3 regions of the Streptosporangium sp. NPDC020145 genome follow, and region 3 is predicted to be linked to each of the others. Evidence: predicted binding sites of a transcription regulator. Region 3 holds the regulator's gene; each other region holds the start of a gene.
The links. The regulator HrcA, encoded in region 3, represses chaperone genes, less so after heat shock. The targets are predictions, from matches to a motif close to TTGGCACTCTCNNNNNGAGAGTGCCAA.

Region 1 (2,264 bases), on a different contig from region 3:
GGCCGTCGGAGCGGTCGTCGGCCTGGCGGTCGGGCCGCTCGGCGTCTACGCGCTGCGCCGTATCGCGCTGCCGATCTCCGGCCTGTACCCGATCGCGGTGCTCGCGCTGGCGTTCGTCGCCTACGCGGGCGCCGTACTCCTGCACGGCAGCGGTTTCCTCGCGGTCTACCTGGCCACCCTGGTCATGGGCAACTCCCGGATGCCCCACCGCGCCTCGTCGAGAGGCTTCGCCGAGGGCGTCGCCTGGCTGGCCCAGATCGGCCTGTTCGTCATGCTCGGCATGCTGGCCAGCCCTTCCGAGATGCCGTCGGCGATCGTTCCGGGCCTGGTCGCCGGACTGATCCTGGTCGCCGTCGCCAGGCCGCTCTCGATCGTTGTCTCCGCCCTGATCGTCAGGAGCGCGCGGATCGACCGGCTCAACTGGCGGGAGCAGGCCTTCCTGTCCTGGGCGGGACTGCGCGGCGCGGTGCCCATCGTGCTGGCGACCATCCCCTGGGCGGCCAACTCGGTGCACAACGGCGTCGCGAAACTCGTGTTCAACGAGGTCTTCGTGATCGTCGTCGTCTACACGCTGCTGCAGGGGCCGACGCTGCCCTTCGTCGCCAAGGCCCTCGGCCTGTCGACACCGGACGAGGCACGTGACCTTGAGGTCGAGTCCGCTCCCCTTGAGGAACTCAACGCCGACCTGCTGCAGGTCAAGGTGCCGCCGACCTCCAAGCTCCACGGCGTCGAGGTCTTCGAGCTACGGTTGCCGACCGACGCCCAGGTCACCCTGATCGTCAGGGACGGCAGGACGTTCGTTCCCTCGGACTCGACGAGGATCAGGATCGACGACCAACTCCTGATCGTGACGACCGCGGCCTGCAGAGAAACGGTCGAGCGCAGGATGAAGGCGATCAGCCGCCGGGGCAAGCTGGCGGGCTGGTTCGGCGAGCGGGGCAGCTGATCCATTCATTCCCACCCGGAATGCGACAGATCCGACTCGCGTTTATGCTTGTCGGCTGCCTATCATTAGCAGTCGCGTCAGTAGAGTGCCAGACGGCGCGGATCGAAGGAGGAGGAACGGTGCCCACCTACCAGTACGCCTGCAGCGCATGCGGCAACGAGTTCGACATCGTCCAGAAGTTCTCAGACGACGCGCTCACCGAGTGCCCGTCCTGTGCCGGTGAGCTGCGCAAGGTGTTCTCCGCGGTCGGCATCGTGTTCAAGGGCTCCGGCTTCTACCGGACCGACAGCAGGTCCTCCTCGACCAGCACGGTGAGTTCGTCCTCGACGTCCGCCTCCTCCGGCTCGTCCGGAGAGTCGAAGTCAAGCGAGTCCAAGCCGAGCGAGTCCAAGCCCGCCGCCGCCGGCACCCCGGCTCCCGCGGCCTCCTAGCGCGGCACCCGTCACGCTCCGGCGGCTCCTCGGGGGCGGTCGGAGGCCGAGCCGAGCATCTCGTGGGGCAGCCTGTCCAGCAGCTCACGAAGCCCTGGATGCCGCGCGGGGTCCCAGTCGTCGATCATCCGCCGCAACCCCTCGCGGGCCTCGGCGACAAGTGCCCCGGCCACCCGTTCACCGGCCGGGGTCAGTTCAAGGCGCCCGCCGCCGTCGGTACGGCGGGCCAGCCCTCGCGTGACGAGCAGATCCGCGTACGGCCTGCCCCTCTCGACCGTGACCCCCGCCCGTTCGGCGAGTTCCACGCTTTTCTGACCGCCCCCGGTGCCCAATCTGGCGATCAGCCACACCGAACCCGGCGGCAGGTCGAGACCGGCCGTCTCCCCGAGACGGCGGTAGTAGTCCCGGCGCATGTCCGCGTCGGCCAGTCGCCACAGCCCGCGTTCCACCTCGCGCAACGAGGAACGCTGCGCGGACACCGCGCCGTAGCACTCCCCCAGGTCCACGGGCCTGGTGGTCTCGCGCAACGGCACCTCGGGCAGCAGCCAGGCCGCTGCGAAGGCCACCAGCGCGACGGGCGCGGTGTACAGGAACACCCCGGCGATCGCGTCCGAGTAGGCCGCCAGGAACGCCGCCATGGCCCCGGGCTCCAGCCTCCTGACGGCCGTCGGATCCGACTGGACCGCCGTGGCGACCCCCGGCGGGAGCCGTACGGTCCGCGACAGCCGTACGAGGTCGTCGGTCAGCCGTGAGGCGAAGACCGTGCCCGCGACGGCGACGCCGAAGGAACCGCCGATGGAGCGGAAGAAGGTGACCCCCGAGGTGGCCACTCCCAGGTCCTCGAAACCGACGGCGTTCTGCACCACGATCACCAGCACCTGCATCAC
Region 2 (2,264 bases), on a different contig from region 3:
GTACGTACACCGGCGGCGCGGCCGAGGTGAACGGCGAGGGCGGGACCCTGCGTGAGGTTCTGCAGAAGCTCGACGCCGACTTCCCCGGGATCGGTGCCCGTATTCTCGATGAATCGGGCAAGATTCGCCGTTTTGTGAACGTCTATGTCGGTGATGAGGATGTCCGTTTCGCCGACAACCTCGACACGGTGACGCCGTCCGGCGTTCAGGTCTCCATCATTCCGGCGGTCGCCGGAGGCTGATCCCGGCGGAGGCCGCGCGGGGCCCTGGGCGGGCCCTGGGCGGCCTCCTGGGGCCCGATGTCGTCCACTGTCATGGAACGGCGCCCCTAGAACACCCTCACGACACCCGCACCGGCCTGGCCGCGTGCGGGTGTCGTCTTTTGTGATGCAAGCTCACATTTTTGCGCGAAGACATAATGTAATATTTAACTAACTAGTAGTGATAGCAAAACTATGTTGGCGTGTTGAATGCGTCCGTAAAGCGGTAGTTTGCTGGTTGACTCTGTTGCCCCACGGGCTCTCACAGGTATGGTCGAGGGCGATCGACGTAGGCGATGTCTCCGCCTCGGAGATTGAGGACCTCGCGAGAGGAATGGGCGACGTCCTCAAGCCCAGTAAGAGGAGTCGGAAGTGGCGCAAGGCACCGTCAAATGGTTCAACGCGGACAAGGGCTACGGCTTCATCGCGGTAGACGGTGGTAAGGATGTTTTCGTCCATTACTCCGCGATCATGATGGATGGCTACCGTGCGCTCGAACAGGGCCAGAGGGTCGAGTTCGAGATCACGCAGGGACAGAAGGGACCTCAGGCGGAATCGGTCCGGACGGTCTGATCTCGTCCTCCGTCAGCTCGTCGGGAACCCGCTGGCGCATCCCGCGGCAGCGCAGTTCGCGCGGATCGCCCTCGGCATGTCGGCCCGGCTCGTCGCTCCCATCGGCGGGCCGGGCCTTCGCCTAAGCTGACACTCAGGTCAAAGGTCCTTGGCTTGCACTCGTCGGGGGAGAGTGCTAAACAGTGGTTAGCACTCCTCATTGGAGAGTGCCAAACCTGGATCGAGACGATGGGGCCCGCCGAACGGAGTCGCGGGCCCGTATGCCGTCGCGGGCGTCGCCTCGGTCTGGTGCAAGCCACCCTGTGTTTGGGAGGTCTAGCCGTATGGCAGCCAAGATGATCTCGTTTGACGAGGACGCCAGGCGCGGTCTCGAGCGTGGCATGAACCAGCTCGCGGACGCTGTCAAGGTGACCCTCGGCCCCAAGGGCCGCAACGTCGTGCTGGAGAAGAAGTGGGGCGCCCCCACGATCACCAACGACGGTGTCTCCATCGCCAAGGAGATCGAGCTTGAGGACCCGTGGGAGAAGATCGGGGCCGAGCTCGTAAAGGAAGTCGCCAAGAAGACCGACGATGTCGCGGGTGACGGCACCACCACGGCCACCGTGCTTGCTCAGGCGCTGGTCCGCGAGGGCCTGCGCAACGTAGCCGCGGGCGCCAACCCCATGTCCCTGAAGAAGGGCATCGAGGCCGCCGTCGAGCGTGTCTCCGAGGAGCTCTCCAAGCTGGCCAAGGACGTGGAGACGAAGGCGCAGATCGCCTCCACGGCCTCCATCTCCGCGGGTGACCCGCAGATCGGCGAGATGATCGCCGAGGCGATGGACAAGGTCGGCAAGGAAGGCGTCATCACCGTCGAGGAGAGCAACACCTTCGGCCTTGAGCTTGAGCTCACCGAGGGCATGCGCTTCGACAAGGGTTACATCTCGCCCTACTTCGTGACCGACCCGGAGCGCATGGAGGCCGTCCTCGACGACCCCTACGTCCTCGTCGTCAACTCCAAGATCTCCGCGAACAAGGACCTGCTCCCGGTCCTCGACAAGGTCGTGCAGGCCGGCAAGCCGCTGCTGATCATCGCCGAGGACATCGAGGGCGAGGCGCTGGCGACCCTGGTCGTCAACAAGATCCGCGGCCTGTTCCGCTCGGTCGCCGTCAAGGCTCCGGGCTTCGGCGACCGCCGCAAGGCCATGCTGGGCGACATCGGCATCCTGACCGGTGCCCAGGTCATCAGCGAGGACCTCGGTCTGAAGCTGGAGTCCACCACGCTCGACCAGCTCGGCCGCGCTCGTCAGGTCATCGTCACCAAGGACGAGACGACGATCGTCGACGGTGCCGGTGACGCCGAGCAGATCGCGGGCCGGGTCAACCAGATCCGTGCCGAGATCGACAACACCGACTCCGACTACGACCGCGAGAAGCTGCAGGAGCGCCTGGCCA
Region 3 (2,264 bases):
CTCGAACGTCTCGTGGGGGCGCTCGACGATCTCCAGGAACAGGTCACCGGGCGGGCCGCCGCCGGGACCGATCTCGCCCTCGCCGGCGAGCTGGATGTGGGTGCCGTCCTCGACTCCCGCGGGGATGCGGACCTTGATGGTCCGCCGGGTGCGGACCCGGCCGTCGCCGGAGCACTCCTGGCAGGGGTTGCGGATGATCGAACCGAACCCGCCGCACTGCGGGCAGGGACGGGAGGTCATGACCTGGCCGAGGAAGGACCGGGTGACCTGGGAGACCTCGCCGCGCCCGTGGCAGACGTCACAGGTGTCGGGGTGGGTGCCCGCCGCCGCGCCGGAGCCGGTGCAGACCTCGCACAGGATCGCGGTGTCGACCACCAGCTCGCGGGTCGTGCCGAAGGCCGCCTCCCGCAGGTCGAGTTCGACCCTGATGGTGGCGTTGCGGCCCCTGCGGGCCCGCGAGCGGGGACCGCGCCCCGCGCCGCCGCCCGCCGCGCCGAAGAAGGCGTCCATGATGTCGCTGAAGGGGAAGCCGGCGCCGAAGCCTCCGGCGCCCGCGCCACCCGAGGAGAACGGGTCGGCGCCCATGTCGTACATCTGACGCTTGTTGGGGTCGGACAGCACCTCGTAGGCCTGGGTGATGTCCTTGAACCGCTCCTGGGTCTCAGGGTCGGGGTTCACATCGGGATGCAGCTCCCTGGCCAGGCGGCGGTAGGCCTTCTTGATCTCCTCCGCGCTGGCGTCGCGCCGCACCCCCAGGGTGCCGTAGTAGTCACTCTTAGTAGCCACTTAGTTGACCTCTTAGGATGCAGCCAGGATCTGGCTGACGTAGCGTGCCACCGCGCGCACCGCGCCCATCGTGACCGGGTAGTCCATACGTGTCGGACCCAGCACACCGAGCCGGGCCAGTTGCTTGCCACCCGAACCGTATCCGGCGGCGACGATGGATGTGCCCTGGAGACCCGTGTAAGGGTTCTCCGAGCCGATGCGCACCGTCAGCGCCGACAGGTCCGAGGTCTCACCGAGCAGGCGCATGAGCACCACCTGCTCCTCCAGGGCCTCCAGCACGTCGCGGAGCCCGACGGTGAAGTCGGCCCCCGCGAGATTGGCGGCCCCGGCGAAAACGATCTTCTCATCATGCCGGTCCACAAGGGACTCAAGCAGGACCGAAAGGATGGTGGCCGCGACGGGCCTGTCCTCGGCGGGCAGCCGTTCTGGCAGGTCGGCGACCATGTCGGGAACACTGGCCAGCCCGCAGCCGTCCAGGCAGGCGTTGAGCACCGCGCGCAGGTGCGCCACGCGGTTGTCGTCGATGACCTCCTGCAGCTCCACCACGCGCTGCTCGACCCGCCCGGTGTTGGTGATGAGCACGAACATCAGGCGGTGCTCGTTCAGCGGGACCAGCTCGACGTGGCGGACCTTGGAGTTGGAGATCGTGGGGTACTGGACCACGGCGACCTGACGGGTCAGCTGGGCCAGCAGCCGTACCGTGCGCATCACGACGTCGTCGAGGTCGACGGCGCCCGCGAGGAAGCTCTCGATGGCCCTCCTCTCCGCGCCGGACAGCGGCTTCACCTGGGAGAGGCGGTCGACGAACAGCCGGTAGCCCTTGTCCGTCGGCACCCGGCCCGCGCTGGTGTGGGGCTGGGCGATGTAGCCCTGCTCCTCCAGCACCGCCATGTCGTTGCGGATGGTCGCGGGGGACACACCCAGGTTGTGACGCTCCGCGAGAGCCTTCGAGCCGACCGGCTCATTGGTGGACACGTAGTCCTCGACGATGGCGCGTAGGACCGCCAGCTTGCGGTCGTCAACCAACGTGCTCACCTCCTACCTGCGCTCGGACGGGAAACGCCAGGTCTGGCACTCGGTGTTCCCGAGTGCCAAGTGTACGGCTCCAGCCCGGGGGGTGCGATAACACGGCACCAGGATGGGCGGGAGCGGGTCCTGGAGCAAGCCATTGTCAAGTCAGCTGCTATCGCTATCCAAGTGGTAAGGGCCACAATTAGGTATATGTCCAATGATTTCGGATCCCCTTCGGGTTACGGCACCCCCCAGCAGCCGTACGGCCAGCCCCACCAGCAGCAACAGCAGTACCAGCAGGGCGGCCCCTCCTTCGGCTACCCGCCCCCGGGATACGGCGCCCCCCAGGGCCCGCCGCCGAAGGTGAAGCCCAGCGTCGGCTGGATCGTCGGCGTGTGGCTGCTCTTCGTGCTGAGCGTGATCATTGGCTTCGTCGGTTTCGCGGGCGGTCTCTTCAACGCGGTCAC

Region 1: the regulator HrcA is predicted to act here: its motif matches at 1,012-1,038, upstream of ABZ463_RS24945 (FmdB family zinc ribbon protein).
Region 2: the regulator HrcA is predicted to act here: its motif matches at 1,020-1,046, upstream of groL (chaperonin GroEL).

The regions. Positions count from the first base shown of each region.
Region 1 is NZ_JBEXZT010000014.1:184,148-186,411, reverse strand. It holds gene ABZ463_RS24950 (potassium/proton antiporter) at 1-946, shown strand, start outside; gene ABZ463_RS24945 (FmdB family zinc ribbon protein) at 1,066-1,377, shown strand; gene ABZ463_RS24940 (MDR family MFS transporter) at 1,389-2,264, opposite strand, start outside.
Region 2 is NZ_JBEXZT010000014.1:27,247-29,510, forward strand. It holds gene ABZ463_RS24225 (MoaD/ThiS family protein) at 1-242, shown strand, start outside; gene ABZ463_RS24230 (cold-shock protein) at 633-833, shown strand; gene groL (chaperonin GroEL) at 1,157-2,264, shown strand, end outside.
Region 3 is NZ_JBEXZT010000004.1:202,776-205,039, reverse strand. It holds gene dnaJ (molecular chaperone DnaJ) at 1-786, opposite strand, end outside; gene hrcA (heat-inducible transcriptional repressor HrcA) at 799-1,812, opposite strand; gene ABZ463_RS09075 (hypothetical protein) at 2,008-2,264, shown strand, end outside.